One region of the Streptomyces sp. NBC_01267 genome, then DNA from elsewhere that is predicted to be linked to it. Evidence: riboswitches for the same ligand, from Rfam matches in the RefSeq annotation. Region 1 holds a riboswitch; each other region holds the start of a gene.
The links. Region 1 has a riboswitch for cobalamin ahead of OG709_RS01545 (ABC transporter substrate-binding protein). Riboswitches for the same ligand answer to the same signal wherever they lie in the genome.

Region 1 (7,691 bases):
CTACGCTGCCCTCGCCGAACAGGGCACGGAGCTCATGCCGCTGGGCTCGTACGGCTTCAGCGCCAAGTTCGGCTGGGTGAACGACCGCTTCGGCGTCTCCTGGCAGCTGAACCTGCCCGAGTGACAGTGAACTTGGCGCAGGAACCGGAGAGAGAAGGGGGACACGCTGCCACGCCACCCCGAACGTCGTGGCAACGTGCGTATCTCCGGCGCCCCGGGCCGCCCGCTATCTCTCCTTCGGCGTCGCGTAGGCCCGCAGCCGCTCCTCACGGCTCGTCAGACAGCAGCTCGCACAGCGCACCGCCTCCGCGCTCGTGTAGTACAGACAGCAGGTGTTACGCAGATAGACCAGCCGCTCCGGACCGTCCGGAGACCGCCGGACCCGTGCCACCTCGCCCAGCGCCGCGAGTCCGCCGGGTGCGGTGTCCGCGAACTGCCGCCAGCGGGCGGCCAGCAGATCCACCTGGGCGCCGTACGCGCACAGCGCGGTGGCGCAGCCGTGGGCGATCCCGCCGCGCAACTGCCTGAGCCCGGCGCGGGTACGGCGGTGCAGCGCATCGGCGATCGGCAGCAGATGCCCGTCGAGCACGGTGCGGTGCAGCAGCCGTACGGGGTCCTCCCCGGCCCGGGGCACCAGCAGCCGGGACCGGCGCACTTGGACCCCGCCGATCCCGTGCGCGGCGGGGCGCAGCAGCACATTGCCGGACCGCATGTCCGGGACCTCGTCGTACAGCGCCCAGTGGAGCACGGCGGCAGCGGTGACCCGGCCCGCGTACACCGCCATCAGGGTCAGCGCGGTCGCATGGCCGGTGCGGTGGCCGCTGCCGGCGCGCTCGCTCTCCAGCAGCCTGGACAGCTCGTCGCCCGCCGGGTCGGCCAGTCGGTCGGCCGCCAGCCACGGCCCGGCTCGGCCCGTGGACGGTTCGCCTTCGGTGACCTGCCAGCGTGGCCCGTGCGGCAGAGGCGTCCAGACAGGGAACGTGTTGTCGCTCATGACAGCGGGAGGTAGACGACGTGGGGAGCGCCGGTGACCGGGTGGACGCCGATCCGGGACCGCACCCCGTAGACCTCGGCCAGCAGTTCTTCCGTCAGCACCGCGTGCGGGGAGCCGGACGCCACCACCCGTCCGGCGCTGAGGACGAACAGCCGGTCGCAGTAGGAAGCGGCCAGGTTGAGATCGTGCAGCACCAGCAGATTGGTGGTGCCCAGCGTCCTCACCAGGCCGAGGATCTCCAACTGGTAGCGGATGTCCAGATGGTTCGTGGGCTCGTCGAGCGCCAGCAGTCCCGGGTCCTGGACCAGGGCGCGGGCGATCAGGGCCCGTTGCCGTTCCCCGCCGGACAGTTCCTCGAAGCGCCGGTCGGCCAGGGCCGCCGCGCCGACACGCCGCAGCGCCCGGTCGATGCGGTGGGCGTCGTCGGCGTCGTCCTGCTCCCAGAACCGCTTGTGCGGGCTGCGGCCCATCGCCACCACTTCTCGCACGGTCAGGCCGAAGGCACCGGGGCTGTCCTGCGGTACGACGGCGACGTGCCGGGCCCGTTCCTTCACACCGAGGGCCGCGGCGTCCGCCCCGTCCAGCAGGACCCGCCCCGCCACGGGGCGCAGGGCGCCGTACACGCAGCGCAGAAAGGTGGTCTTGCCACTGCCGTTCGGCCCGACCAGGCCGACCGTCTCGCCGGGGGCTGCGTCCAGCGCGACCCCGTCGAGCAGGGTGCGGCCGGCCACCTCGTAGCTGATCCCGTCGGCGGTGAGCGCCGTCGGGGACGGTGCCGGGCTCATCCGGTGATCCCTTCGGTACGGCTGGAGCGGCGCAGCAGCCAGAGGAAGAACGGGCCGCCCACCAGGGCGGTGACCACCCCGGCGGGGATCTCCTCGGGGGCTGCCACCGTCCGCGCCAGCAGATCGGCCAGCAGCAGGAAAACCGCGCCGCCGAGGGCGGTCACCGGCAGCAGTCTGCGGTGGGACGCGCCGACGATCAGCCGGGCGGCGTGCGGGATCATGAGGCCGACGAAGCCGATCGCCCCGCTGTAGGCGACCAGCACGCCGATGATCAGCGACACCAGCACGAAGACCAAGCCCCGGAAGCGGCCGGGGTCCAGGCCGAGGCTGCGGGCCCCTTCCTCCCCGGTCAGCAGCAGATCCAGCGGACGGGCCAGGCTGATCAGGAGTACGGCCCCCACGCCCAGGACCGCGGCGGGCAGGGCCAGTTGGTCCCAGCGGGCGCCGCCCAGGCCTCCCAGGGTCCAGAACATGATCGCCCGCACATGCTCGGCCCGGGAGGACAGCACCAGGATCAGGCTGGTGAACGCGGACAGCACGTACTGGATCGCCACCCCGGCCAGAATCAGCCGACCCGTCGTCATGGTGCCGCCGCGCCGGGCCATCGCGTAGACGGCGACCAGCGCGACCATGGACCCTGCGAACGCGGCGGCGGGCAGCGCCACATCGGTGGCCGCGCCCGCGCCGACCCCAAGCACGACGACCACGACGGCGCCCGCCGATGCCCCGGAGGAAGCGCCCAGCAGAAAGGGATCGGCCAGCGGATTGCGCACCAGCGCCTGGAGCACCGCGCCCGACAGGGCCAGCCCGGCGCCGACGACGGCCCCGAGCAGCACCCTGGGCAGCCGTACCTCCCACACGATCGTCGGGTAGGCACCGGTGTGTTCGCCGCCCATTACGGTACGCAGCACCTCGCCCGGCGGAATCCGTACCGGGCCGAGCGCCAGGCCGGCCACCACTGCCGTGAGCAGCAGGACCGTGAGGACACCGATCACGACGGGTGTCGAGCGGAGGACGGTTTTCAGGCGGGTGCGGGCGGACTCCGCGCTCACGGGGTATCGGGGTGCAGCTGCCCGGCCAGGTCCTGCACGGCGTCGGCGACCCGGACGCCGAGCACGGCCGAGGACAGCGGGAGTACCGCGAACCTCTTGTTCTTGATCGCTGGTACGTCCGCGAGCGCCGGGTCGTTCAGCAGCCGCTTCTTCTTGGCCGCGACCGTGGTGCCACCGTAGTCGTAGATCACGACCACCTCGGGCCTGCGCTTGATGACCTGCTCCCAGGACACGTCGCCGAAGGTGTCGTCGAGGTCCGCGAAGACGTTCCTGCCCCCGGCGAGCCGGACGATCTCGTTGCCGATGCCGTTACCGCCCGCCGTGAACGCGGAACTGTCGCCGGAGTCGTACACGAACACCGAGGGATGCGAGGAGCCCTTGAGCTCTGTCTCGACCGCTCCGATCTTCTGCCGCTCCTCGGCGATCAGCTTCTTGCCGCGCTCCGGTACGCCGAAGGTCCTGGCGACCTGGGTGATCTCGGTGGCGAGCTGATCGATACCGACCTTTCCCCCGGTGCAGTTCTCGACGTTCAGCCGGGTGTTGATGCCGCTCTGCTGAAGTCCCGCCCGGTCCTCGCCCTTGGCCTTGTCGAAGGCGCTGCTGTATCCGCCGTAGACGAAGTCGGGGTTCGCGCCGAGCAGCACCTCCTTCGAGGGGTACTCCTTCGCCAGCACCTTGGTTCTGGCGTATGCGGCCCGGTACTTCGGCAGAATGCTGTCGTCCAGGTAGGCGGTCCCGGCCAGCCGGTCCTGGAGGCCGAGGGCCAGCATGACTTCGGTGGCGTGCTGGTTCATGGTGACGGCCCGCTTCGGCGGGGCGTCGAAGGTCGTCTTCGTGCCGCAGTTGGTGACCGTGTAGGGGAAACCGTCGGCGACCGGTACGGCCGCTGCCTTGTCCGCGCCGCCCGTGCCGGAGCCGCAACTGGTGAGCGGTAGCAGAAGCAGCGGTATGAGCGCGAGTGGTACACGGCGGATCCGGGGCATGGCCGAGCCTTTCCGGGGGATGTCCTCGTCCCCTGGTTGTACGGAGAAGGCGGCGCGGCCAGTGTCTGACTTCCGGGCTGTTGCAGCCCGGTCACAGTGGCGGGACCGTACCGGATTCACACCGGTTTCCTGACGCGCGTCGCCTGAGTTTTCGGGGCTCAGTCTGTCAGACCGCATATGCCGTTACTTTCCGGGCCGCGACAGGCGGTCGGAAGAGCGGTGGCGAAATGACGGCCGGGTACGGCCCGGCGAGCACGGCGCCGAGCTTCCAGCCGGGGTTCATCGTGTCGCCGACGCCGAGGTTGAACCCCTGACCCCCGAACGGCGCGTGTACGTGCGCGGCGTCGCCCAGCGGGCCGCCGCCTCTGCCAGGTGTCGGCAGGGGCGGCGGTGGAGGTGGCTTCAGGGGGCGGGAAGGGGCTGGAAGATCGCGGCCTGCTGCGGGACGCGGCGGGCGCTGCGGTAGGTGGTGATGCCGATGGCCAGGAGCCAGTAGCTCAGCAGGGCGCCCATGAGGGCGGTGGTACCCCAGCCGTTGGCGGCGTAGAAGTGGGCGGGGGCGTTCCCGAAGAAGAGGGACGGCATGAAGGCCAGGTTGATCCCGGCGATCGTGTAGGCGCTGCGGTGGGCCCAACGGGACAGCAGGCCGCTCTTGCTGACGGCGTAGCCGAAGCTGCCCAGGAACATGGCCAGGAGCATGCGGGAGATCGTCCCGTAGAGGATGTAGGTGCCGGAGACGCTGATGGTGGGGTCGATCGGGTGGTCGGTGGCGATGACGGCCCCGGCTTCCAGGCCGCTGGAGACCAGCGTGACCACGGTGTAGGCGAGGCCGGACGCGAAGGCGAGCGTGCCGGCCCATTCCGCCTGGGGAGCAGCCCTCTTGACGAGTTCGCGGAAGGCGGTGGCGAAGACCAGAACGAGGCCCAGAGCGAGGATCCCGATCAGCAGGCGGGCCAGCACATTGGCTTGCGGCGGGGGGCCCGAGTAGACGAAGTACAGCGGTACCTCCAGGATCAGGCCCGCCGCTGCGGCGATCCCCACAGCCCCCGTGAAACGCCGGGCGACGATCTCGTTCATCGGATTCCCCTCAGTTCTCAGCGATGCGCTGCTGTCCATAAGGAGAAGCCTGTGCCCCGCGGGCCTCGCAGTCTCTGGGCCTGGAACCCGTATCCAGGGGTGGGCCTGACACCACCCCTGGGCGGTCGCCCCGGCCGGACGAACGCTGACCTCAGGCAGGTGTTCTTGACCGGTCGCCACGCGAGGTCGAGTCGACATCGACGCGCCTCGGATGCCGCCCGGACTGGACGAACTGCGCGCCGAGCGGGACGCGCAGCGTGGGTGTGAGGGTTTCGGCGCATTCGCGGACAGGAACGTCGTGCACCTGCGGCGTGACTGGGACGAGGAGGACGATGAACCGGTCGTCTCGATGGTGCCCTTCTCGAAGCGGGACCCGTTGCGCGCGAGAGGGAAGTCGATCTCCGAAAACTGGCAGGATCACTCGTACGGGATGGGCCCGCCGGCCTCTCGCACGGAACAATCCACACCGGGCGGACGCCATGCCGCCTGAACATCCGGTCGGCCGCCCGGCGCTGGCGTCACGGTCCGGGTTTGTTCGCGAACACCCATCGGTTGCCCGCCAGCGCGTCGTTCTGTTCGGGCAGCGGGCCGCGTCCGTGGTGGCGGGTGAAGTCGAAGGGGGTACGAACCGATGTGGACCAGCCCTTGCTCCCCAGATCACCGGCGGAGTCGGGCCGCGGCTCTCTGTCGAACAGGTCGAGCAGGTCGATGCCGATCTGGTGTGTCGTCGAGGTGTAGAGCGGGCTGTCGCGGTACTCCAGCAAGTCCTTGTCGAGTTTGACCTCGAACGCCAGCGCGCTTCCTCCCGTGCTCAGCCGGTCCACCGTGTCGATGAGGTACGTCTCGGCGGCGGATGGCAGGTAGAACAGCAATCCCTCGGCCAGCCAGATGCTCGGTGCTGCCGGGTCGAAGCCCGCGTCGGCCAGCGCTCCGACCCAGTCGGCCCGCAGATCGACCGGGACGGGTACACGCGCCGCCTTGGGGGTGGCCGACAGTCCGTCGAGCACCTTGTGCTTGAACGCCAGCACGCCCTCCCTGTCGATCTCGAAGATCACGCAGCCGGGAGGCCAGTCGAGCCGGAACGCCCGGGAGTCCAACCCCGCCCCGAGCAGCACCACTTGGCGGGCGCCCGGCTGCACCGACCGGAGGAGGAAGTCGTCGAGGACCCTCGTCCGCAGACCGAAGTAGCGCGCGAATCGCCCCCACAGCGGGTTCGCGTCCCCGTCCGGAACCTGTTGCATGCGGACCGGCCAGCCGGCGGATGCCGGTGCGGCGAGCACGAAGTGCTCCGCGTAGATGTCCCGTGCCAGCGTGTCGTGGCGATGTGTCTCGATCGCCCGTGCCGCGGCGACCATGAGAGCGGTCAGGCCTACCCCTCCTTCCACGCCATCCACGCCATCCACGCCATCCACACCGATGTTCCCGGGCGTTGTGCCGGCCACGTGTCCTCCATCGAGCTAGTTGCGACCACGAACAGTGAGGGACAGGAATGCTGGATCAGCGGCGGACGCACGGCGCCACCGCTCCGGGCGCCCGTTCCTCGGGGAGCGCCCCGTAGCGAGCAGCCCTGCGGCCACCCGGTTCCTCGGCCCGGCCGTCTCGGTGCGGGCGGTTCAAGGACCTGCCGTCATGCTGCCCGGTGACGGTCGATCGGCGTCGACCGGATGGGCAGGGGCATTGAACGCTTCGCTCATCGGCTCCTCCCCTCCGGAAGCAGAACCGGTTTGACCACGCGGCCCGCCTCGCAGTCGCGTTCGGCTTCGTTGATGGCGGCGAGCGGGTACGTACGGATCAGCTCGTCGAAGGGAAACCGCCCGGCCTGCCACAGCCCGGTCAGCCGCGGGATGAGCAGTCCCGGCACCGCGTCCCCCTCGCAGATGTGGGAGATTTTCCTGCCCCGGTCCAGTGCCCCCGGTTCGAGTGGCAGCGTGCTGTGGAGCCGGGCCACCAGACCGAGGTGGCCGGTCGGACGCAGGGCCCGGAGCGCGTCGTTGATCAGCCGGGCAGAGGCCGTGGTATCCAGCGCGAACTGCGCGCCACCGTCGGTCAGTTGCCGGATGCGGCCGGGCAGGTCGGTCGAAGCGGCGTGCAGCGGGATCGCGCCGAATCGTTCGGCGAGGGCCAGCCGTTCGGAGTGCCGGTCGACGGCCACGGTCACCGCTCCGGAGACCTCAGCCGCCATCACCGCGGCCAGACCGACCGCTCCTGCGCCGAAGACCGCGAAGGTGTCGCCGGGCCCGACACCCAAGGAGTTGAAGACCGCTCCGGCGCCGGTGAGGAAGCCGCAGCCGAGCGGTCCGAGAAGTTCGACGGGCAGCGAGGGGTCGGCCCGGACGGCATTGCGGGCCGGAACCACCGCGTACTCGGCGAAGGAGGACTGTCCGAACCACCGGGGGGCCAGTTCCTCCCCTGCCGCATCGGTGAACCGCGCGGCGTTCTCCTTGCGCCCTCCGAAGAGGTTGAGCGAGGCGAACGAGCCGCAGTAGGCGGGGGCAGCGTCCAGGCAGTTCCGGCAGCGTCCGCAGGAGTCGAAGCTCAGCACGACGTGGTCGCCGTTGCTCAGGCCGGTGTGCGGGCCGCCCGTCTCCACCACGACCCCGGCCCCCTCGTGGCCGAGCACCGCCGGCAGCGGCGAGCGGCCCGCCGAACGCCGGACCGCGAGATCGGTCCGGCACATCCCGCAGCCCGCGATCCTGACCAGGATCTCGCCGTCGGCCGGTCCCGTGTTCAGGATCACCTCCTCGACGGCGAATCGGCTCTCGTACGAGCGCAGTACCGCCGCGCCGAACCTCATCGTCAT
Region 2 (7,691 bases), 1.3 Mb from region 1:
TGCTTCGTCGGGTACGCGGTGAAGACGACGGCGAGCTTCTTGTCCGGGTTCGGCTTGTGCTTCAACTGCGCGTGCCGTACGGCGATTCCGGCGACCCGCGCGGCCCGCTCGGGGTCGGCGACGTACACCGGCACATCGCCCTCGCCCTGCTCCTTGAAGGAGAACGGGACCGTGATCAGCCGGCCGTCGAACTCCGGGATCGCCACCTGCATCGCCGCGTCCATGGGGGAGACGGCGGCGTCCGACGCCTCCCAGACGGCGCGCGACGACGTCAGGCACAGCCCCTGGAGGACCGGCACGTTCAGATCGGCCAGCGCCCCGATGTCCCAGGCCTCGTCGTCCCCGCCCGCCGACGCGTCGGACGCACGGGTACCGCCTGCGGCGAGCACGGTCGCGACCAGCGCGTCGGCCCGGCCGAGCAACTCGTACAGCCCGGCGTCGGCGCTCCGCAGCGAACCGCAGTACACCGGGAGGGCGTTGGCGCCCCGCTCCTCGATCCGGTCGCACAGCACGTCCACGAAGGAGGTGTTGCCCGACAGCTCGTGCGCCCGGTAGAAGAGCACCCCGACGGACGGCCTGCCGTCCACCCACGCGCGGTCGCCGTGCAGCCCCCACTCCGGCATCTTCCGGGGTTCGGCGCTGCGCCTGGCCCGCTCCTCCCCGGCGCGGACGCTGGCCGCGGGCAGCACGTCCTCGGTCAGGAACGTGGCCAGCTCCGTGAGGTTCCCCGGCCCGCCCTCGACGAGGTACTGGAGCGCCTCGGCCACGGCGCCCGCGTGCAGGGTGGACTCGGCCATCAGCTCCGCGTCCGGCACGGACTCGCCGCCGAGCAGCACGGTGGGTATCCCCGAAGCGCGCAGCACATCGAGACCGTCCTCCCAGGCGCGTCTGCCGCCCAGCAGCCGTACGACGGCCACCGAGGCGCCGTCGATCAGCGCGGGCAGCTCGGTGGCGGCGTCGACCCGGGTCGGATTCCCGGTCCGGTACGGCGCGTCGGAGGCTCGGGCCGCCAGCAGGTCCGTATCGGCGGTGGACAGCAACAGCACGGTGCTCATGGCGCTCCAGGTGCGATGAAGGGAAGTCCTGACGGTGCGCCCGATTCGATGAGCGCGAGAAGCCGGTCGGTGTCCGCGTGTTCTTCGATGAGGTCGCCGAGCCGGTCGAGCTGCTCCTCCCGGAGCATGCCGAAGCTGGTGTCGGGCGCCGGGACGAAGCGGCGGCCCGCCGCGCTCGCGACCTCGCGCAGGAACGCGCGGCGGAAGCCGTCGCTCTCCAGCGAGCCGTGCCAGTGGGTGCCCCAGACGGAGCCGACCCGGCAGCCGTCCAGGAAGGGGACGCCGTCGGTCACGTCGGCGACGCCGTGATGGATCTCGTACCCCTCGACGCGCTCGCCGAGGGCCTCGCCGACGGGCCGCGCCAGGGTCTTCTCGGCGGCGAACCGTACGCGCACGGGCAGCAGCCCGAGCCCGTCCACCGACCCGGCGCGCGATTCGATCTCGTCCTCGATGTGCTCGCCGAGCAGCTGGAAACCGCCGCAGATGCCCAGCACGGGACGGCCTTCCGCCGCCCGCCGGGCCAGCGCCGCCGCGAGCCCGCGCTCGCGCAGCCACTCCAGCGCCCGCACGGTGCCACGGGTGCCCGGCACGATCACCAGGTCCGCGTCGACGAGCTCCTCGGCCCGGTCCACGAACCGCACGACGACCCCGGGCTCGGCGGCCAGCGCGTCGACATCGGTGAAGTTGGACATCAGCGGTACGGCGCACACGGCGACCCGCAGGACGTCCGGTCCGTACGGCTCGGCGACGGCCGACTCCCGTACGGCGCCCCGCATCGAGACGTGCAGCCCGTCCTCCTCGTCGATGCCGAGGCCGTGCGCGAACGGGAGCACCCCGTACGTACGCCGCCCGGTGAGCCCCTGCAGCATGTCGATGCCGGGGCGCAGGAGGGACACGTCGCCGCGGAACTTGTTGACGATGTACCCGGCTATCAGCTCCTGGTCCTCGGCGCTGAGCAGCGCGGTCGTGCCGAAGAAGGAGGCGAAGACGCCACCGCGGTCGATGTCGCCCACCACCACCACCGGGAACCGCGCGGCCCGCGCGATGCCCATGTTGACGATGTCCGTCCGGCGCAGATTGATCTCGGCAGGACTGCCGGCCCCCTCACAGATCACCGCGTCATACGTGCCCCGAAGTTGTGCCAGACAGTCCGTGACGGTGCCCAGCAGGGCTTCCCGCCCCCCGCCGTACGCGGATTTCCCGCCGGACGCGTCGCCGAAGAACCCGCGGGCGCTCATCTCGCCCACCGGTCTGCCCAGCAGCACGACCTGGCTCGACCGGTCGCTCCCCGGCTTGAGGAGCACCGGGTTCATCAGCGCGGTGGGTTCCACCCGCGCCGCCTGCGCCTGCATCGCCTGCGCCCGGCCGATCTCCGCGCCCTCGCGGGTGACGAACGAATTCAGCGACATGTTCTGCGCCTTGAAGGGCGCGACCTTCACCCCCCGGCGCACCAGCCACCGGCAGATCCCGGCCGTGACCACGCTCTTCCCGGCATCCGACGTGGTTCCGGCGACCAGCACTCCGCCACTCATCCGCGCACCTTCCTCACCAGGAGAGCCGTCGCGAGCGCCAGTACGGAGACCCGCCGGGACAGCCGTACCGCGCGCTCGATGTCGTCCACGCCGACGGGCCGGCCGCCGCCGTTGAGCACGGCCCGGTGCTCGACCCGGCCGCCGTACGAGAGGGTGCCACCGAGCCGTACGCCCAGCGCCCCCGCGAACGAGGCCTCCACCGGACCGGCGTTGGGGCTGGGGTGCTTCGCCGCGTCGGCGCGCCAGGCCCGCACGGCACCGCGCGGGTCCGGGCCGGCCAGCGTCGCGAGGACAGCGGTCAGCAGGGCTCCCGGCCGGCCCGCCACGTCGTCGAGCCGGGCCGAGGCCCAGCCGTACCGCAGATACCGGGGCGAGCGGTGGCCGACCATTGCGTCCAGTGTGTTCACCGCCCGGAACCCGGCCAGACCGGGCACCCCGGCCAGCGCCCCCCACACCAGCGCGCCCACCACGGCGTCGGAGGTGTTCTCGGCGACGGACTCGACGACCGCGCGGGCCATCTGCTGTCCGTCGAGCGCCTGCGGATCACGCCCGCACAGATGCGGCAGCCGCTCCCTGGCCGCTTCGAGTTCGCCCGAGGCCAGCGCGTCGCCGACCGCCCGCGCCTCCCGGCCCAGCGAGGTACCGCCGACGACGGCCCAGGTGGTGACGGCGGTCAGGGCGATGCCCGCGGCGGCCCGGCCGCGCACGGCACGCCGGGCCAGCAGGGCGGCGCCCACCACGCCTCCGGCGCACACCACGGTGTGCAGCGCCCCGCGTCCGCGGTGGTCGCGCCACAGCCGGCGCTCCACGGCAGCCGCGGCCCGTCCGAAGGCGGCCACCGGGTGTCCGCGCCGCGGATCGCCGACGATCAGGTCTGCTACGAGGCCGGTGGTGGCGCCGTACACGAATACACGCTCGGCACGCATCGGGTCAGCAGGCCGATACGCCTCGGAAAACCTTCGTACCGGTAGTACTCACAGCATCGGGCAGCAGGCAGCCGCGCATGGCGATATGTCCTCACTCAGGGTGTCCGCGCCCTGGTTCGACGTGATCGGCGGTGAGAGTTCCTGGCTCCCGGGGGGTGACCCCCGATGACAGTGGCGGGACCGCGCCGGATTCGCACCGGGCTTCCTCTTTTGCCGCCGTATTGGCTCCGGCAGTCCACCACGCCCCGCGAACACCCGTCAACTCCCCCTTGACCTGCAAGGAGGCAGTGTGCTGAGCCCCACACGAACCGCCCCCCGGCGGGCCGTGGAAGGCCGGTCGGAGGGCGGTTCGGGTGGAACGGGGAGTGGAGCCGGGGGACGGGGGTGCGGGGCGGTCAGGCGACGATCAGATAGATCCCGTACGCCACGGCCGCCGCGCAGAGAGCGAAGCAGGCGTACGCGCCGGTGCGCGCGGCGAGCGCCGGGCCCCGGCCGGTGGAGCCCGTCTCCTGCGCGGGCTTCCCGGCGAGGCCCACGATGCCGAGGGTGAACAGGCCCACGAGTCCGACGGTCGCCACGAGGCTGACGCCGAAGACGGTGCCGAGAGCTGCCCAGTCGATGTTCATGCTGCGGTGTCCTTCTGCTTCAGACCGTGGCCGGTCGGCTGGGCTCCGGTGCGGCGCCCCCCGGTGCGGGGATGGTGGCCCTGAGTTCGTCGGCGGACAGTCCGGCCGGGGGAGGGGCGACGGCCGCGATGGCGGTGGTCACCACACCCGCGGGCTCGTCGGGGGTGACGCTGTGCTGGTCGACCGGCTGGCGGCGGGAGAGCGACCAGATGACACCCGAGCCCGCGATCAGCAGGGCGGCCACGGCGGCGACGCCCCAGGGGCCGTTGCGGGTCAGGTACTCGGCGCCCGCGCCGACCACGGCCGCCGCGGGAAGCGTCAGGCACCAGGCGACGGCCATCCGGGTCGCGGTGGACCAGCGGACCACCCCGCCCTTGCGGCCGACGCCCGCGCCCAGCACGGCGCCCGAGCAGACCTGGGTGGTGGAGAGGGAGAAACCGAGGTGCGAGGAGGCCAGGATCACGGTCGCGGCGCCGGTCTGGGCGGCGAAGCCCTGCTGCGGCCTGAGTTCGGTGAGCCCCTTGCCCATGGTGCGGATGATGCGCCAGCCGCCGAGGTACGTACCGAGTGCGATGGCCGTGCCCGCGGAGACGATGACCCACAGCGGAGGGTTCGAGCCCGGGGCGATGACGTTGCCGGTGACCAGGGCGAGGGTGATGACACCCATGGTCTTCTGCGCGTCGTTGGTGCCGTGGGCGAGGGAGACCAGTCCGGCGGAGGCGATCTGGCCGGCCCGGTAGCCCTTGGCGGTGGCCTTCTCGTCCGTACGGCGGCCGATCCGGTACGTCAGCTTGGTGGCGAGCACCGAGGCGATGCCGGCGACGACGGGTGCGGCGACCGCGGGCAGCAGCACCTTGGTGACGACGACATCGCCGTTGACACCGGAGGAGCCGACCGACATCAGCGTGGCGCCGATGAGTCCGCCGAAGAGCGCGTGGGAGGAGCTGGACGGCAGGCCGAGCAGCCAGGTCAGCAGATTCCAGAGGATGGCGCCGACGAGCGCCGCGAAGATCACCTCTGTGGTGATGCCCTGTTCGTTGATGATCCCGCCGGAGATCGTCTTGGCGACCTCCACGGACAGGAATGCTCCGACGAGGTTGAGTACGGCGGACATGGCCACCGCGGTCTTCGGCCGGAGAGCGCCGGTCGAGATGGTCGTCGCCATCGCGTTGGCCGTGTCGTGGAAACCGTTCGTGAAGTCGAACACGAGAGCGGTAATGATCACGATCCCAAGGAGCAGGGTCAAGTGTTCCATTTACCTGGGCAATCGTTCGAGGTCATTGACGAGACGAACGTAGGCAACCTGGATGAACGGAAGGTGAACTGGGGCAGGCGCTGTGGTGACTCCGAACGGGCGCTCTCCTTCCGCTTGCCGCCGCTCCTACCGCCGTCCGCGGGCGGCTGGCATCATCGCCGGATGACCGACCCGACGGCAGGCCCCCCATCGCAGGAGAACGACCCGGTCGCCCGCGCCTGGCACGACGTCGTGGCCACCGCCCGCAGAACGGCGGCGGAAGGCCTGGTCGTCGGCACCTCGGGCAACGTCTCGGTCCGCTGCGGCGACCTGGTCCTCGTCACCCCCAGCGGGGTTCCGTACGACCGGCTCGGCCCCGAGGACACGGTTGCCGTGGACCTGGAGGGCCGCCAGGTCCTGGGCGAGCTGAAACCGACCAGCGAACTGCCCCTGCACCTCGCGATCCACCGCGGCACCGGAGCCACCGCCGTGGTCCACACCCACGCCGTCCACGCGACGGCCGTCTCCACCCTGGTGACCGAACTGCCGGTGATCCACTACATGGCCGCGGCGCTGGGCGGCCCGGTGCGGGTCGCCCCGTACGCGCTGTACGGATCGGACGAACTGGCCGGGAACATGCTCGTCGCGCTCACCGACCGCACCGGCTGCCTGCTGCAGAACCACGGCACGGTCACCTACGGGACCTCCCTCGACCAGGCCTACGACCGCACCGCCCAGCTGGAGTGGATGTGCCGGCTCTGGCTCACCGCGTCCGCACTGCCCGGCCGCACCCCCACCCTGCTGTCGCCCGCCGAACTCTCCGCCGTGAGCGAGAAGCTCCGCGGTTACGGCCAGCAATGACGGGCCGGGGCCGCCCCGCCACCGTTGGGTCCGGCCCCGTTTGCTCCCGCCCGCTGGCAGCCCGGCCCACCGAGCCGGACACTTGAGGCGTGCGCCCGGCTACCGCGACGGCAACGGCCGTCACCACCCTGATCGGCGTCGGCGCGGCTGCGGTCGCAGCCGGCCGGCTCGCCGGCGACGCCGCCCTCAAGGCGCGCCGGGGCCGCCCACTGCCCGACGAACCCCGGCTCTCCGTGCACGCCACGGCGCCCGGCCAGGTCACCCTGACCCGGTGCCTGGCCTCGCTGCGCCCCGGTATGTACGGCCTGGCGGGCCCGGACGTCCAGGCGGTCGTCGGTCCCGTCCTGGACCGGGCGCCGCACACCGCCGACACCGTCGTCCGCCGCCTGGAGCGGATCGGTCACGGCTCGCTCGCCCCCGGAACCAAGGTGCGGCTCACCCCGCAGGTGTACGCCGGGGACCCCCGCTCCGCCCTCGGCATCGACTGCACCGACGTGGAGATCCCCGGCGAACTCGGCGCCTCACCCGCCTGGTTCGTGCCGGGCCCCCGCCCCACCTGGGTGATCACCGTGCACGGCCTCGGGGCCACCAGGGAACACCCCATGAACGTGCTGGGCTTCCTGCACCACCTGCAGTTCCCGGTCCTCGACATCTCCTACCGGGGCGACCCCGGCGCACCCGCCTCCCCGGACGGACTCGGGCACCTCGGCGAGACGGAGTGGCGCGACCTCGACGCGGCCATCCGGTACGCCGTCGGCCACGGAGCCAGGCACGTCATCCTGCACGGCTGGTCCACCGGCGCCTCCATGGCCCTGCACGCGGCGGCCCGCTCGGCCCTGCGCGACCGCATCAGCGGACTGGTGCTCGACTCCCCGGTCCTCGACTGGGAGGCCACGCTGCGCGCGCTGGCCTCGGCCCGGCGCACCCCGGCCGCCCTGCTGCCGCTCGCGGTACGGGCCGCCCAGGGGCGCACCGGCCTGGACGGCGACCGGCTCCGGTCCGCCGCCGACCCCCGGGCCCTGCACGTGCCCACACTGATCTTCCACGGCCCCGACGACCGGCTGGCGTCCTGGCAGCGCTCCCGCGAACTCGCCGCGATGCGGCCCGATCTGGTCGAGATGCGCACCGTCGCCGACGCCCCGCACGGGGCCATGTGGAATGCGGACCCGGCCGGATACGAGGAAGCCCTGCGGCGCTTCCTGACCCCGCTGATGTAGCGGCGGGAGACCGGCGTACGCCCTCCGTCAACCTGTAACGAGGGGTTCCGTTTGGGCTTTCGGCCCGTCAGAGGCAAGACTGCTCCCCGTGACGTCCCGTAACCCGCGCGACTCCAGACTCCGACTCGTCCGCCCCCGGCCTCTGGTCACGGCCCGCCGTGTCGTGAGCAACCGGCCAATCCGCCCCACCCCGCGCCCGCCGGAGGGGACTCCCGCCCCGGCGGAGCTGGCCCGCCAGGC
Region 3 (7,691 bases), 290 kb from region 1:
TGACCCAGAAGCCGGCCAGGAACGCCTTCAGGTGGAAGGGGGCGACCTCGGCGCCGGCGGTGGAGGGTTCCCTGTTGAGCAGGAGGAACACGGCCGTACCGGCGATGACCAGCAGGCCGAAGACGGCGAATCCGAGGCCCAGCGCGTTGGCGAAACCGGCGGCGAGTGCGGTACCGAGAGTCGCGCCGAGCATCTGCGCCAGGCCGGCCGCCGAGGAGAAGACGCCTCGCCGGTGCACGGGGGTGCGGTCAGGGACGACCGCGGTCAGCGGCGCCTGCAGGCCGTTGAAACATATCTGCGCGAGGGTCCAGGCGACGGCGATCCACAGGAGGCTGTTGCCCGACCCGACCGCGATCAGCGACAGTCCGCCCAGCAGGGCTCCGCCCGCCATCCACGGCGCGCGCCGCCCGAAGCGGCTGCGGGTGCGGTCGGACAGCGCCCCGGCGATCGGGTTGGCCAGCATCGCGGCGATCGCGCCGATGGCGCTGATGACTCCCAGCGCGGTGGACTTGTTCTCGGGGTCCACCTGGCCGACCAGGTCGGCCAGCAGCACGGCCGGTACCGCGCCGTAGACGGCGTACAGCGCGACGCTGTTGGCCATGAGGCCGCCCAGCAGGCGGCGCTCGCCGGGCTGCCGTCCGGGGCTGGTGCCCGGCTCGTCCACGAGCGCGGTACCGGAGTCGGCGCGGTGCCCGGATCTCGAAGTGATCATGGTGACCTCGTTGTCAGTCATGCGGAGGGCGTCGGCGTCCTGGCACGGTTCGCGCGGCTCGTACGGCTCCGGGGAAGGCATTGCTCACACGTGTGAGCACCTCCATGATGTTCACACGTGTGAGCAGATTTGTGAAGCCCCACCGGAGGCCCGGCTAGGATTCGGGACCGAAGCCACAGATTCGCAGGAGACGCCGTGAACTCAGCCGCCGGACGGGCACCCACCAGCGCGGACGTCGCGCGGCTGGCACGCGTGTCGCGCTCCACGGTCTCGCTCGTCGTCAACGACGTCCCCAACTCCCGCATCGCGCCATCCACACGTGAACGCGTCCTGGCCGCCGTGCGGGAGCTCGGCTACGCCCCCAATGTGTCGGCGCGCCAACTACGCGCGGGAACCAGCCGGCTGGTGGTGATGCCGCTGCCCGAGCTCCCGCTCGGTCCCATCATCGACGCCACCATCGAGCACCTCTCCGACAAGCTCCGGGCCGACGGCCTGACCCTGCTGGTGCACGGGGATCGCGGGACCACCGGCATGGCGGCGGCACGCATGTGGGCGGAACTGCACCCCGCGGCGGTCCTGGTGACGGCCGACCGGTGTACGAAATCCTCCGTCGCCCTGCTGCGCCGCGCCGGGACCGAGGTTCTGATGATCTCCAGCGGCCCCACGCCCTGGGCCGACACGCTGGAGTTCGACCAGGGACGGATCGGCGCCGAAGCAGCAGCGCACCTGCTCGCCGTCGGGCACCGGCGCCTCGCGGCGATCATCCCCGCCGGGCCGCTGGAGGGCCTGGGCCGTGCCCGCGCCGAAGGGCTGGAGAACGCGGCTCGCGCGGCCGGCGCGCGCGGTGAGGAGATCACCATGGAGGCCACCCACGAATCAGCGGCCTCCGCAGCCGCCACCGTGCGGCGGCCCGGCGGTCCGACCGCCGTATTCACCTACAACGACGAGTACGGGGCGCTGCTGCACCGCGCCCTGAACGACCAGGGCGCGACGATACCGGGCGATGTCGCCCTGGTGGGCGCCGACAACCTGGCCATCGCCACATTCCTGCGGCCGATGCTCTCCTCGGTCGCCCTCGATCCCGTGGAGATCGCCGACCATCTGTGCGTTGCGGTGCGTTCCGTGCTGGAACGGCCCGCACGCACGGAATCGGTAGTGGCCGGCGTGCTGGCCACCCCCTTCCTGGTCCGCCGCGAGACGTCCTGAGCCGCGCGTCCCCCGCCCACGAGCGGTCGGCGCGGGGGCGGCCACTCGTGGGCGAGGGCGTCGGAGCCGGTCCGGGTTCGACCGGGGTTCGGTCAGCGCCACGTCGCGGTTCGGGGCGCTCCTGCGGGAGCCCTGGCCACCGAGCCGGCGGCGGGCCAGGCCCGGCCGTCCGTACTCCTCCGGTGCGAGCGCGACGGCCGGCGCTCCGCCCAGGACGATTCCGCGAGGCTCGGCACGTCGGCGCGCGGCGGTTCCTCCACAGGTGCGAAGGCCGGGTGAGCGGCCTGGTCAACGGGACAGTACGCAGTCCCCGCACAGAGCCCCTGAGGCACCGGGCGCGGCGCGGTAGATCAGGCAGCAGCTGCGCCGCCGGAACGCTCCGTCGGGCCCCGTACAGCTCGCGTCGCGCAGTGGGGGCCGTTCCAGGAGACGTGAGGTGATGGCACGGGTCCGTGCGGTGAGGTCCGGGCGGGTAGTCGTGATCATGGACGCGGCTCCGTTGACGGCCGAGGCGGTGTTGCCCCACAGGATGCGCCGGGAGACCGTGAACTCCGCCATCGCATCGGCGAGTTCACGCAGTGGGCCGTCCAGCAGACGACTGCTCAGCTCGTCGGCGAGCCGGGTCGGCGCAACCGTGGATCCGCCGGTGCAGGCACCGGCGGGCAGCGACAGGTCGGTGAAGGCATCGCTGGGCAGCGACAGGGGGATCTGGCCGCCGATCACGGGCTGCCACCGGAGATCCGCGAGGCCGGGGGCGGGTACCAGGCCGTGCAGGACGGCGGCGGCCAGTGCGGGTGAGATCAGCCGGGCGGCCAGTCCCAGGTGGGCGACGGATGCCGCGACCCGGATCTCGACCGCGTCGGGCGACTGCCCGCCGGCCGCGGCCAGCCAGTCCCGTACACCCGTCACACGGGCTTCGAGCAGCGGGCGGGTGATCCGCTGCCAGGGCTCGGGCGGCTCCACGCCGGGCGGGTGGGCCTGCACGGCGAAGAACGGACCGAGCTCGGCGATCTCCCCGATCACCGCGCTCGCCGCAGGAGGGCTGCTCATGCCGGAACAGGGTCCGGCTGCTGCGAGGTGGCGGTCCCGATCGCGCCCGGTGCGGCCACCGGACGGAATGTGGAAACGGTACTCAAGGTGAGCCCTCCCTCTGGGATCGTGCGTCCCTTGCGTGTACGGGCGGAGTGAGGGCTCAGTGTCCGACTCGCCGGCCACCTTCCGGTGGCGTGGCTCACAGTGGCGCGACCGTGCTGGAATCTCACCAGCTTCCTTGTGCCATCACTCCACGGGGAGCGTAGGGCCCGTTTCTCCGGCGGGTCAATCAAGCCGTTCCACATCCGGATCAGCGCTGCTCCTTGTCGGGTGCCGCCGGGCGGGCCGGCGTGAAGTGCACCGGAGCCTGGAACCGGGCCCGTCGGGCAGCGCGCCGGAACGTGGTCAGCACCGCAGGTCCGGCCGGCATGATGCAGACGAAGTTGGTGACGGCCCGCCCGGTGTCCCAGCCGAAGGAGGCCGCCAGGGCGATGACGAGCGAGACGCAGGCGTTGAGTCGGACGGCGGAAAGAAATGGCCTGGTCCTCGGCGGAAGAGCCCTGCACCCTGGGGCCATTGAGACGCCACGGCCTGCTGGTGGCCCCATGAAACGCAGCCGCCGGAAAGCCGCCACTGCAGCAGGATCTCGTCGAGTCCCGGCTCACCGGCGGTCTCCATCGGCATTCGCCGGGCAGGAGTTTGATCACCGCTCGGGCTGGTCGTGTACTACGCCGCCTCGGCGGTCCCAGGCGTATCCACGATGTGGAGCAACCGGTCCAGCTCCTGCCGCCCATGCCTGATCAAATCGAACGCCTCCCTTGGGTCCGTTCCCGGCGGCAACGCGGTGTCGGTCATCACATCGGTCAGGGTGAACCTGCCGAGCAGCCATCGCTGCAACGCTCGCCGGTCCGTGCTCCGTTCAGGGGAGAGGCCCCTGGCCCCACAACACCCCCATCCCACGGTGCCGCCCCCGCCACCCTCAGCCATGGCAACAGATCAAGCGACCCACAGGTAGGGCGGGATTCGGCCAGCCCTACCAGGGGAGCCTTCCTCTACCGCGAGCACGGCCCTGCACACGCTCGGCCCCCGCGCGCAGCCGGGCCACCTCCTCGCGGACCTTTCTTCTCCCGTTCTCCCGGGCCTCCGGCATTCCGAGCCCCCGCGCCACCGCGCCACCGCGCCACCGCGCCACCGCGCCACCGCGCCACCGCGCCACCGCCACGGTCGAGACGAGCGGGCAGACTGCGTCCGTCCCGCCCGCAGGGCCTACCGCCGCACGCGGGGCATCCCCAGCCCGATCCAGGAGATGATTTCCCGCTGGATCTCGTTGTTGCCGCCGCCGAAGGTGAAGATGACGGCCGAGCGGTAGCCGCGCTCCAGTTCACCGTGGAGCACCGCGCCCGTGGATCCCTCCTTGAGAGATCCTGCCGCGCCGACGACCTCCATGAGCCAGGCGTAGGCGTCCCGGCGGGCCTCCGATCCGTACACCTTGACCGCCGAGGCGTCCTGCGGGGTGAGCGTCCCGTTCTGCACGGCGTTGACCATCTGCCAGTTCAGGAGCTTCATCGCGTCGAGCCTGGTGTGGGTCCTCGCGAGGCGCCCGCGCACCCAGCCCAGGTCGATGACCCGGCGCCCGTCGGCGAGCTCGGTGTCGGCCGCCCAGCACTGCACGTTGTGCAGGGCGCGGATGGCCATGGTGCCGTGGGCGGCCAGGGTGACGCGCTCGTGGTTGAGCTGGTTGGTGATCAGCCGCCAGCCCTTGTTCTCCTCGCCGACGCGGCGGGAGGCGGGGACCGTGATGTTCTCGTAGTAGCTGGCGGTGGTGTCGTGCGAGGCGAGGGTGTTGATGAGGGTGCAGGAGTACCCGGGGTCGTCGGTCGGCACCAGCAGCATCGTGATGCCCTTGTGCGCGGGGGCGGCCGGGTCCGTACGGACAGCGAGCCAGACCCAGTCGGCGGTGTCGCCGTTGGTGGTCCAGATCTTCTGCCCGTTCACCGTGTAGTGCCCGGTGGTCACGTCGCCCTCGCGTACGGCCCGGGTCTTGAGCGCGGCGAGATCGGTGCCCGCGTCGGGCTCGCTGTAGCCGATCGCGAAGTCGATCTCGCCCTTGAGGATCTTCGGCAGGAAGTACGCCTTCTGCTCGTCGGTGCCGAACCGCATGAGGGTCGGACCCACGGTGTTGAGCGCCATGAGCGGCAGCGGTACGCCCGCCTGCGCGGCCTCGTCGAAGAAGATGAACTGCTCCATCGGGGAGAGTCCGCGACCGCCGAACTCCTCGGGCCAGCCGACGCCCAGCCAGCCGTCGGTGCCCAGTCTGCGCACCGTCTCGCGGTAGAAGCGTTTCTGGGCTCCCGCGTCCGCGTAGCGCGCGTAGGCGTTGTCCGGCACCAGTTCGGCGAAGTAGGTGCGCAGTTCGGCGCGCAGCCGCTGCTGCTCGGGGGTGTATTCGAGGTGCACGGCCCCTCCTCGGTAACGGCATCGGATCGAGGGGCACAGTAGAACGCGTTCCAGTCTTTTGGAATGGCGATGACCGGTCTTCTTCGGATCTCCGGAATCGGCCGGGCCGTACGAAGGACCGCCGTCCGGGCAGCCGATGCGACAGGGGCCCTGGGCCGTTGCACTCTGGATCCAGTGGGTCGGCGCGGGCCGCCCCTGCCCGAGGCATCATCCGGACGAGGCAAGGAATGATCGTGAACGCGGTTCCCACCATCACCCTGAACAACGGCGTCCAGATCCCCCAGCTGGGCTTCGGCACCTTCCAGATCGAGCCGGCCGACACGAAGGCGGCGACGCTGGCCGCGCTGGAGATCGGCTACCGGCACATCGACACCGCCGAGATGTACGGCAACGAGAAGGAAGTCGGTCAGGCGGTCGTCGCGTCCGGACTCCCCCGTACGGACGTCTTCGTCACCAGCAAGTTGAACAACGGCTTCCACGCGCACGACGACGCGCTCAAGGCCTTCGACCGGACCCTCTCCGAGCTGGGCTTCGACTACCTCGACCTGTTCCTGATCCACTGGCCGCTGCCCGAGGTCGGTGACTTCGTCGAGACCTGGAAGGCCATGGAGGAGATCTACCGCTCCGGACGGGCCAAGGCCATCGGGGTGTCCAATTTCCAGCCGCACCATCTGCGGCGGCTCCTCCAGGAGACCGAGATCGTGCCCGCGGTGAACCAGATCGAGGTGCACCCCTATCTGACGCAGGACGAGGTCCGCGCTTTCGGCGCCGGGCACCGGATCGCCACCGAGGCCTGGTCCCCGATCGCCCAGGGCAAGGTCCTCGACGACCCGACGATCACCGGCATCGCCCGGCGGCTGGGGCGTTCCACGGCCCAGGTCACGCTGCGCTGGCACCTCCAGCGGGACGACATCGTGTTCCCGAAGTCCGTCACGCGCTCCCGCGTCGAGGAGAACTTCGCGCTCTTCGACTTCGAGCTGACCGAGGCCGACATGGCGGCGATCACCGCCCTGGACCGCGGGGAGCGCACCGGTCCCGACCCGGACACCTTCAACTACGTGCCGTAGGGCGGTGGACCCGTGGGGTACTGGCGGGCGGTGGACCCGTGGTACCGGCGGGCGTGACCGGTCCGCCCGGCCGGACAGCCGGGCCGGACCGGTACGTGGGGGTCAGCCCACGACGGTGGGAGCGAGGGAGCCGAGCTTGTCGACGGCCTGGTAGTACGTCCAGGCCAGCCCGGTGCAAGCGGCCCCGCTCGCACCCGAGTACCCGGCGCACACCCGCTTGAGGTCTGCGTACAGCGCGCTGTCGATACGCGCCTTGTTGGCGGCGAAGGTGCCCGCGGCCTTGTAGTTGCGGTAGCCGAAGTCGTGGCGCGCGCAGGCGGTCTTGAACGGGAACCCGAAGGGGTTGTCGGGCGAGCTGGAGCAGTAGTCGGTGGACCAGTCGAAGCCGTACGCGCTCCAGGCGCCCTGGTTCTGGTGGGCGGCGTTCCAGGAGTTGTAACTAGCCGCGCTGGTCTGGGTCCAGCTGCTGAGTACCTGGCCCTTGTCCGCCGGGGCGGCGACCGCGGGAGAGGCGGCCAGTACGGCGGCGCAGAGGGAAAGGGCGAGAGCGGCGAGCCGCCCTGCGGATCGGGTACGCATGAGGAAGTCCTCCGTGGGGGGATACGTGCGGTGCGGGGGATGCGGGGGATGCGTGGGGGCATACCAGCAGGAACGGTCCCGGGTGATGGCGCCCGGGACACTTCCATGATGGCGCCCGTCATCCTCAACGGAACAGATGCAAAAGGGTGTTGCCGGGAGGTGTAGGGGCTTGCTCAGTCCTCTGCACCGGGCGGTTCGAATTCGCACCAGACGGCCTTGCCGTCGCCGCGCGGCTCCACGCCCCACCGCGCCGATACGGCGTCGATGAGCATCAGGCCACGTCCCGAGGTCGCCGCTTCGCCGGGCGTCCGCCGTCGCGGCCAGGCGCTCGACCGGTCCTTGACCCAGAGCCTGATCCGCCGCACCGGCTCGGGCAGCACCTCCAGGGTGAGCACGGCGCCGCCCTCCGTATGGAGCAGGACGTTCACGAGCAGTTCGCCCGCGGCGAGTTCCACGTCGTCGACGAGTTCCGCCATCCCCCACGCCTCAAGGGCGTTGCGCAGTACGGTGCGTGCCTCCGCCAGACCTTCCGGGTCCGCCTGGTGGATGTACTGATGGATACGGGGAGCCTGCGGCGTCCCGGGGTCGGGCGCCCTGCGCAGTACCAGCAGCGCGACGTCGTCGCCGGTGCCCCAGCG
Region 4 (7,691 bases), 5.0 Mb from region 1:
GACGCCCTTGCCGACGAGCAGACCGTCGAAGAAGTACCAGTTCTGGCCGGGCAGGTAGATGGGCTCGGCCTTGCCCTGCTTCTTGATGGCGTCGAAGTCCTTGAAGAGCTCGGCGCGCGTCTTCGGGGTCGTGGTGATGCCCGCGTCCTTGAAGATCTTCTTGTTGTACATCACGACGCGGTTGCCGATGTACCACGGCAGCGCGTACTGCTTGCCCTCGTAGATGGAGGGCTTGTTGACCGCGTCGGCCCAGGAGCCGCCGATCTCGCTCTTCAGATCGCCCAGGTCGGCCAGGCCGCCGGTCTTCGCGTACGCCGGGGTCTGCGTGTTGCCGATCTCCAGGACGTCCGGCGGGTTCGACTCCGAGAGGGACGTGGTGATCTTCTGCTGGATCCCGTTCCAGTCCTGGACCTGGATGTTCAGCTTGGCCTGGGTCTTCTTCTCGAACTCGGCCTGGACCGTCTTCGTCCACCCGGGAGGGTTCGACCCCGACATGGTCCAGACGGTCAGGGTCTGCCCCTTGTAACCGTCGGCCCCCGCCTTCTTGCTGCTGTCCTTATCGTTGTCAGAGCCACAGGCCGCAACACTGGCCAGCATTGCCGCTACACCGATCGCCGCGATGAGTCCGCGCTTCACGACACCCTCCTCAGGGATGCAAGAACTTCCCCCCACCACCCGAGAACGCCGTTCGCCACAACAAGTGCGACAGGTACTGCCCGTGGGGCTGGGACCTGGTCTTTAATGGTTTAGACCAGTACTCGGAGCTTGGCCTAGACCTATGGGGGTGTCAAGGGTGTATAAGAAGGCTGTCGTGTCCGTTATCGGACCGACACCTGAGGGAGGGCGACGACCCGTGACCGGACCGTGCCACCATGTGAGCCGCGACAGACGGAGGAGCCGGTGACGGCAGCAGCGCAGCACTCGGGAAGGCTGGCGATGAGTACCGACGGGGGAAGCAGCGGGACCGAGGCCGCAGCGCCGGGACGTACCGCACGGGTGCCCAAGTACTACCGCCTCAAGCGGCACTTGCTCGACATGACGGAGACCCTGCCGCCCGGTACCCCGGTACCGCCGGAGCGGACCCTGGCCGCCGAGTTCGACACCTCGCGCACGACCGTGCGCCAGGCGCTCCAGGAGCTGGTCGTGGAGGGCCGCCTGGAACGGATCCAGGGCAAGGGCACCTTCGTCGCCAAGCCCAAGGTCTCGCAGGCCCTCCAACTCACCTCGTACACCGAGGACATGCGGGCCCAGGGACTCGAACCCACCTCCCAGCTGCTCGACATCGGCTATGTCACCGCCGACGGCTCGCTGGCCGGGCTGCTGGACATCACAGCGGGCGGGCGGGTGCTGCGGATCGAGCGGCTGCGGCTGGCGAGCGGTGAGCCGATGGCCATCGAGACGACCCACCTGTCGGCGAAGCGCTTCCCCGCGCTGCGCCGTTCACTGGTGAAGTACACCTCGCTCTACACCGCGCTGTCGGAGGTGTACGACGTCCGGCTGGCCGAGGCCGAGGAGACGATCGAGACCTCCCTGGCCACCCCGCGCGAGGCCGGGCTGCTCGGTACGGACGTCGGCCTGCCGATGCTGATGCTCTCGCGCCACTCGATCGACGAGCGGGGCGAGCCGGTGGAGTGGGTGCGCTCCGTGTACCGGGGCGACCGGTACAAGTTCGTCGCGCGACTGCAGCGGCCGAACGGCTGAGACCGGCCGCTGTTCGCAGAGGTGTGGCGCGAGCCCCCGTCCTGTCCTAACGTCCTTGCGTCAGCACAGGAAGGAACGGGTCCGCCGGTGGCCGACCACCGTTGAATTCCCCTGAATTCAACGGTGTTGTCGTTCCGGTATGCGGACGGGGGTTCCGCTGCCGGAATCCCTCCCCCTAGATTTCCTGCGCATTGCACGACGAGGTGCTCAGCGAGGGGACGGACCGCACCATGCCCACCATGCCTGCCACGCCCGAGAAACGAGCGGTGATCACGCCGGTGCGCGTGATCATCGCGGTATGCCTGATCGCACCCTTTGTCGCCATGCTGTGGGTCGGTTCGTACGCGAAGGTGGACCCGGCGTTCATCGGCATCCCGTTCTTCTACTGGTACCAGATGCTCTGGGTCCTCATCTCGACCGCGCTGACGATGATCGCGTACAAGCTGTGGCAGCGTGACCAGCGCGCCCGCAAGGGAGGTGCGTCCGCATGAAGGACGGTGTGAACGGAGTCGCGCTCGGCGTCTTCATCTTCTTCTTCGTGGCCGTCACGGTCGTCGGCTTCCTGGCCGCGCGCTGGCGCCGCGCCGAGAACGCCGCCACCCTGGACGAATGGGGCCTGGGCGGACGGTCGTTCGGCACCTGGGTCACCTGGTTCCTGCTCGGCGGTGACCTCTACACGGCGTACACCTTCGTCGCCGTCCCGGCCGCCGTCTACGCGGCGGGCGCGGCGGGCTTCTTCGCCGTGCCGTACACGATCCTGGTCTACCCGCTGATCTTCACCTTCCTGCCGCGTCTGTGGTCCGTCTCGCACAAGCACGGCTACGTGACGACATCGGACTTCGTCCGCGGCCGGTTCGGCTCCAAGGGGCTCTCGCTGGCGGTCGCGGTCACCGGCATCCTCGCGACCATGCCGTACATCGCCCTGCAACTCGTCGGCATCCAGGCCGTGCTGGACGTGATGGGCGTCGGCGGCGAGGGCAGCAACTGGTTCGTCAAGGACCTCCCGCTGCTGCTCGCCTTCGCGGTGCTGGCGGCGTACACCTACTCCTCCGGGCTGCGCGCCCCCGCGCTGATCGCCTTCGTCAAGGACGGGCTGATCTACCTGGTCATCCTGGTGGCGATCATCTACATCCCGATGAAGCTGGGCGGCTTCCATGACATCTTCGCCAAGGCCGGTGACGCGTTCGCGCAGACCAACCCGGCGACGGGTAAGCCACGCGGCGCGCTGGCGCCGGGCGCCGCGGGTCAGTGGGGGTACGCGACGCTCGCGCTCGGCTCGGCGCTCGCGCTGTTCATGTATCCGCACTCGATCACCGCGACGCTCTCCTCGCGCAGCCGCAATGTGATCCGGCGCAACACCGCGATCCTGCCGCTGTACTCGCTGATGCTGGGGCTGCTCGCGCTGCTCGGCTTCATGGCGATCGCCGCCGGGGTCAAGGTGAAGAACGGACAGCTGGCGATCCCGCAGCTCTTCGAGAACATGTTCCCCGACTGGTTCGCGGGGGTGGCCTTCGCCGCCATCGGCATCGGCGCGCTGGTTCCCGCGGCGATCATGTCCATCGCGGCGGCGAACCTCTTCACCCGCAACATCTACAAGGACTTCATCAAACCGGAGGCGACACCCGCCCAGGAGGCCAAGGTCTCCAAGCTGGTCTCGCTCGTGGTGAAGGTCGGCGCGCTGCTCTTCGTCCTCGCCATGGACCCGACCGTCGCGATCAACTTCCAGCTCCTCGGCGGCATCTGGATCCTCCAGACGATGCCGGCACTGGTCGGCGGGCTGTTCACCCGGTGGTTCCACCGCTGGGCGCTGCTCGCGGGCTGGGCGGTCGGCATGGCGTACGGGACGCTGGCCGCGTACGGCGTGGCGAGCCCGACGCAGGCGCACTTCGGCGGCTCCTCCAAGGAGATCCCGGGCATCGGCCAGATCGGCTACATCGGGCTGACCGCGTTCGTGCTGAACGTGGTGGTGACGCTGGTGCTGACGGTCGTGCTCAACGCGGTCAAGGCCCCGGCCGGCATCGACGAGACCTCGCCGGAGGACTACACGGCGGACGCCGGCGACGAGGACGTACAGGTCGACCTCCCGCCGGCCACCGTCGGCGCCCCCGGCGGTCACTGAGACCGACCGGCAGGCCGCATGAGGGCCGCCGCGCCTCTCCCCCGGGGAGGCGCGGCGGCCCTTCCGCTGTATCCCCGGGCCCGCGCGCGGCGAAGGCCTCCGAGGGGGTCTCAGGGCTCGTTCCGCCGACCCGGCGGCCATGGGTGGGGGCTCACCGGATTCCCGTGCGACCGGGCTTCGTACGGACTCCTGAGAGGCCCCTGAGAGCCGATCCCAGGCGCTCTCCGGTCCCGTACGTCCGGGGGTCCTGAACGGACACGACACAACATATGGGGGGTGCGATATCGAGCGGCCCCCACATGTATGCTCATCCTCGCTGTCGTCGCAGGGGAATCCGGTGCGAATCCGGAACTGTCCCGCAACGGTGTGATCAGTGCGCTTTTGCGCACCGTGGAGTCCGAGGACCTGCCGACCGCGCATCCGGCTCGACCGATCCGGATGAGACACGTCCGGGCCTCGCGGTTGGGCCTGCGGATGCTGTGCGGTGTGCTGCTCTTCGCTGTGCCCGTACGCACCCGTGCCTCCCGCCGGCCCCCAGCCGAGCGAGGGAGAGCGCACCGTGACCATCGCGCCCACCGCACCTGCCGCAGAACAGGTGACGGACGCCCCGGGAACCGTACTGCTGCGGACCCTGACCGACCTCACCGCCGACCTCACCGACACCGACCCCGGCAAGGTCGCCGCCGCCGCGCTGCGCGGGCGCAACGCCACGTCGGACGAGGCCGAGCTGCGTGAGCTGGCCACCGAGGCGGCAGCCGGTCTGATCTCCGAGGACCCCGCGTACTCGCGGCTCGCCGCCCGGCTGCTCACCCGGTCCATCGCGGACGAGGCGGCCGGGCAGGGCGCGGTGTCCTTCTCCGCCTCGGTCGGCGTCGGGCACCGGGAGGGCCTGATCGGGGACCGCACGGCCGGCTTCGTCACCCTGCACGCCGCCCGGCTCGACGCCCTGATCGACACCGCGGCCGACGACCGCTTCGGCTACTTCGGGCTGCGCACCCTGTACAGCCGCTACCTGCTGCGTCACCCGCTGACCCGCCAGGTCATCGAGACGCCCCAGCACTTCATGCTGCGGGTCGCCTGCGGTCTGGCCGAGGACGACTCGGTACGCGCCCTGGACGAGGTCGCCGCGCTGTACGGGCTGATGAGCCGCCTCGACTACCTGCCCTCCTCCCCCACGCTCTTCAACTCGGGCACCCGGCACCCGCAGATGTCCTCCTGCTACCTGCTGGACTCGCCGCTGGACGAGCTGGACTCGATCTACGGCCGCTACCACGAGGTCGCGCGCCTCTCGAAGCACGCGGGCGGCATCGGCCTCTCGTACTCCCGCATCCGCTCCCGCGGTTCGCTCATCCGCGGCACCAACGGGCACTCCAACGGGATCGTCCCCTTCCTCAAGACGCTGGACGCCTCGGTCGCCGCGGTGAACCAGGGCGGCCGGCGCAAGGGCGCCGCGGCCGTCTACCTGGAGACCTGGCACTCCGACATCGAGGAGTTCCTGGAGCTGCGCGACAACACGGGTGAGGACGCCCGGCGTACGCACAACCTCAACCTGGCGCACTGGGTGCCGGACGAGTTCATGCGCCGGGTCGACGCGGACGGCACCTGGTCGCTGTTCTCCCCCGCCGACGTGCCCGACCTCGTCGACCTGTGGGGGGACGCGTTCGACGCGGCGTACCGCAAGGCCGAGGCCGACGGGCTGGCGCAGAAGACCATCCAGGCCCGGGAGCTGTACGGCCGCATGATGCGGACCCTCGCGCAGACCGGCCAGGGCTGGATGACCTTCAAGGACGCGTCGAACCGTACGGCCAACCAGACCGCGGAGCCCGGCTCGGTCGTCCACTCGTCGAACCTCTGCACCGAGATCCTGGAGGTGACGAACGACGGTGAGACCGCCGTCTGCAACCTCGGCTCGGTGAACGTCGCCGCGTTCGTCTCCGGTGACTCCATGGACTGGGAGCGCCTCGACGAGACCGTCCGCACCGCGGTCACCTTCCTCGACCGGGTCGTGGACATCAACTTCTACCCGACCGACCAGGCGGGCCGCTCCAACGCCAAGTGGCGTCCGGTGGGCCTGGGTCTGATGGGTCTCCAGGACGTCTTCTTCAAGCTGCGGATGCCCTTCGACTCCCCGCAGGCGAGGGCGCTCTCCACCCGGATCTCCGAGCGGATCATGCTCGCCGCCTACGAGGCGTCCTGCGACCTCGCGGAGCGCAGTGGCCCGCTCCCCGCCTGGGAGAAGACGCGTTCGGCGCAGGGTGTGCTGCACCCCGACCACTTCGACACCGAGCCTGCCTGGCCCGCGCGCTGGGACGCGCTGCGCGCCCGGATCGCGAAGACCGGCATGCGCAACTCGCTGCTCCTCGCCATCGCGCCGACCGCGACGATCGCGTCGATCGCCGGGGTGTACGAGTGCGTCGAGCCGCAGGTCTCCAACCTCTTCAAGCGCGAGACGCTCTCGGGTGAATTCCTCCAGGTCAACGCGTACCTGGTGAACGAGCTGAAGGAACTGGGCGTCTGGGACGCGCAGTCCCGCGAGGCGCTGCGCGAAGCCAGCGGCTCGGTGCAGGGGTTCAGCTGGATCCCCGCGGAGGTGCGGGCGCTGTACCGCACCGCGTGGGAGATCCCGCAGCGCGGCCTGATCGACATGGCGGCGGCCCGTACGCCGTACCTCGACCAGAGCCAGTCGCTGAACCTCTTCCTGGAGACGCCGACCATCGGGAAGCTCTCCTCGATGTACGCGTACGCCTGGAAGCAGGGGCTGAAGACGACGTACTACCTGCGCTCGCGCCCGGCGACCCGGATCGCGCGCGCCGCCGCCGCCCCCATTCCCGCACAGCAGGCTCCCGCCGCCCCGGTCGCCGACGCGGACGCGATCGCCTGCTCCCTTGAGAACCCCGAGTCCTGCGAGGCCTGCCAGTAATGAGCACCGATTCCGCCAACTCCCAGAAGAACCTGCTCGATCCGGGCTTCGAACTGACGCTGCGCCCGATGCGTTACCCGGACTTCTACGAGCGCTACCGCGACGCGATCAAGAACACCTGGACGGTGGAGGAGGTCGACCTCCACTCGGACGTGGCGGACCTCGCGAAGCTCAGCCCGGGTGAGCAGCACATGATCGGCCGGCTGGTCGCGTTCTTCGCGACGGGCGACTCGATCGTCTCCAACAACCTGGTGCTCACCCTCTACAAGCACATCAACTCCCCCGAGGCGCGGCTGTATCTGTCGCGACAGCTGTTCGAGGAGGCCGTGCACGTCCAGTTCTATCTGACGCTGCTCGACACCTACCTTCCCGACCCGGACGACCGCGCCGCGGCCTTCGACGCGGTCGAGGAGATCCCCTCCATCCGCGAGAAGGCGCAGTTCTGCTTCAAGTGGATGGACTCGGTCGAGAAGATCGACCGGCTGGAGACGCAGGCGGACCGCCGCCGTTTCCTGCTGAACCTGATCTGCTTCGCCGCGTGCATCGAGGGGCTGTTCTTCTACGGCGCCTTCGCGTACGTGTACTGGTTCCGCTCGCGGGGTCTGCTGCACGGTCTGGCGACGGGGACCAACTGGGTCTTCCGCGACGAGACCATGCACATGAACTTCGCGTTCGAGGTCGTGGACACGGTCCGCAAGGAGGAGCCGGAACTCTTCGACGAAGCGCTCCAGCAGCAGGTCACCGACATGATGCGGGAAGCCGTCGAGGCGGAGCTGCAGTTCGGCCGGGACCTGTGCGGTGACGGCCTGCCGGGCATGAACACCGAGTCGATGCGGGAGTACCTGCAGTGCGTCGCCGACCAGCGGCTGGCCCGGCTGGGCTTCCCGACGGTGTACGGCTCGGAGAACCCGTTCTCCTTCATGGAGCTCCAGGGCGTCCAGGAACTGACGA

Region 2: another riboswitch for cobalamin. It lies ahead of OG709_RS07245 (cobalamin biosynthesis protein); the one in region 1 lies ahead of OG709_RS01545 (ABC transporter substrate-binding protein).
Region 3: another riboswitch for cobalamin. It lies ahead of OG709_RS02845 ((2Fe-2S)-binding protein); the one in region 1 lies ahead of OG709_RS01545 (ABC transporter substrate-binding protein).
Region 4: another riboswitch for cobalamin. It lies ahead of OG709_RS24520 (ribonucleoside-diphosphate reductase subunit alpha); the one in region 1 lies ahead of OG709_RS01545 (ABC transporter substrate-binding protein).

The regions. Positions count from the first base shown of each region.
Region 1 covers NZ_CP108455.1:293,979-301,669, forward strand. The annotation lists gene OG709_RS01525 (VOC family protein) at 1-124, shown strand, start outside; gene OG709_RS01530 ((2Fe-2S)-binding protein) at 227-994, opposite strand; gene OG709_RS01535 (ABC transporter ATP-binding protein) at 991-1,779, opposite strand; gene OG709_RS01540 (FecCD family ABC transporter permease) at 1,776-2,831, opposite strand; gene OG709_RS01545 (ABC transporter substrate-binding protein) at 2,828-3,814, opposite strand; cobalamin riboswitch at 3,854-4,005, opposite strand; partial or broken gene OG709_RS01550 (FAD-dependent monooxygenase) at 4,050-4,163, opposite strand; gene OG709_RS01555 (hypothetical protein) at 4,217-4,891, opposite strand; gene OG709_RS01560 (hypothetical protein) at 5,103-5,381, shown strand; gene OG709_RS01565 (class I SAM-dependent methyltransferase) at 5,410-6,246, opposite strand; gene OG709_RS01570 (NAD(P)-dependent alcohol dehydrogenase) at 6,582-7,685, opposite strand; gene OG709_RS01575 (aldehyde dehydrogenase family protein) at 7,688-7,691, opposite strand, start outside.
Region 2 covers NZ_CP108455.1:1,553,763-1,561,453, reverse strand. The annotation lists gene cobN (cobaltochelatase subunit CobN) at 1-1,055, opposite strand, end outside; gene OG709_RS07250 (cobyric acid synthase) at 1,052-2,587, opposite strand; gene OG709_RS07245 (cobalamin biosynthesis protein) at 2,584-3,513, opposite strand; cobalamin riboswitch at 3,630-3,768, opposite strand; gene OG709_RS07240 (hypothetical protein) at 3,909-4,139, opposite strand; gene OG709_RS07235 (inorganic phosphate transporter) at 4,159-5,394, opposite strand; gene OG709_RS07230 (class II aldolase/adducin family protein) at 5,557-6,234, shown strand; gene OG709_RS07225 (alpha/beta hydrolase family protein) at 6,324-7,451, shown strand; gene OG709_RS07220 (hypothetical protein) at 7,540-7,691, shown strand, end outside.
Region 3 covers NZ_CP108455.1:583,283-590,973, forward strand. The annotation lists gene OG709_RS02835 (MFS transporter) at 1-733, opposite strand, end outside; gene OG709_RS02840 (LacI family DNA-binding transcriptional regulator) at 908-1,918, shown strand; gene OG709_RS02845 ((2Fe-2S)-binding protein) at 2,207-2,968, opposite strand; cobalamin riboswitch at 3,091-3,213, opposite strand; partial or broken gene OG709_RS02850 (ECF transporter S component) at 3,261-3,437, opposite strand; gene OG709_RS02855 (acyl-CoA dehydrogenase family protein) at 4,217-5,407, opposite strand; gene OG709_RS02860 (aldo/keto reductase) at 5,635-6,474, shown strand; gene OG709_RS02865 (phospholipase) at 6,577-7,053, opposite strand; gene OG709_RS02870 (SpoIIE family protein phosphatase) at 7,227-7,691, opposite strand, start outside.
Region 4 covers NZ_CP108455.1:5,339,042-5,346,732, reverse strand. The annotation lists gene OG709_RS24540 (extracellular solute-binding protein) at 1-636, opposite strand, end outside; gene OG709_RS24535 (GntR family transcriptional regulator) at 937-1,701, shown strand; gene OG709_RS24530 (DUF3311 domain-containing protein) at 1,941-2,192, shown strand; gene mctP (monocarboxylate uptake permease MctP) at 2,189-3,820, shown strand; cobalamin riboswitch at 4,093-4,247, shown strand; gene OG709_RS24520 (ribonucleoside-diphosphate reductase subunit alpha) at 4,380-6,740, shown strand; gene OG709_RS24515 (ribonucleotide-diphosphate reductase subunit beta) at 6,740-7,691, shown strand, end outside.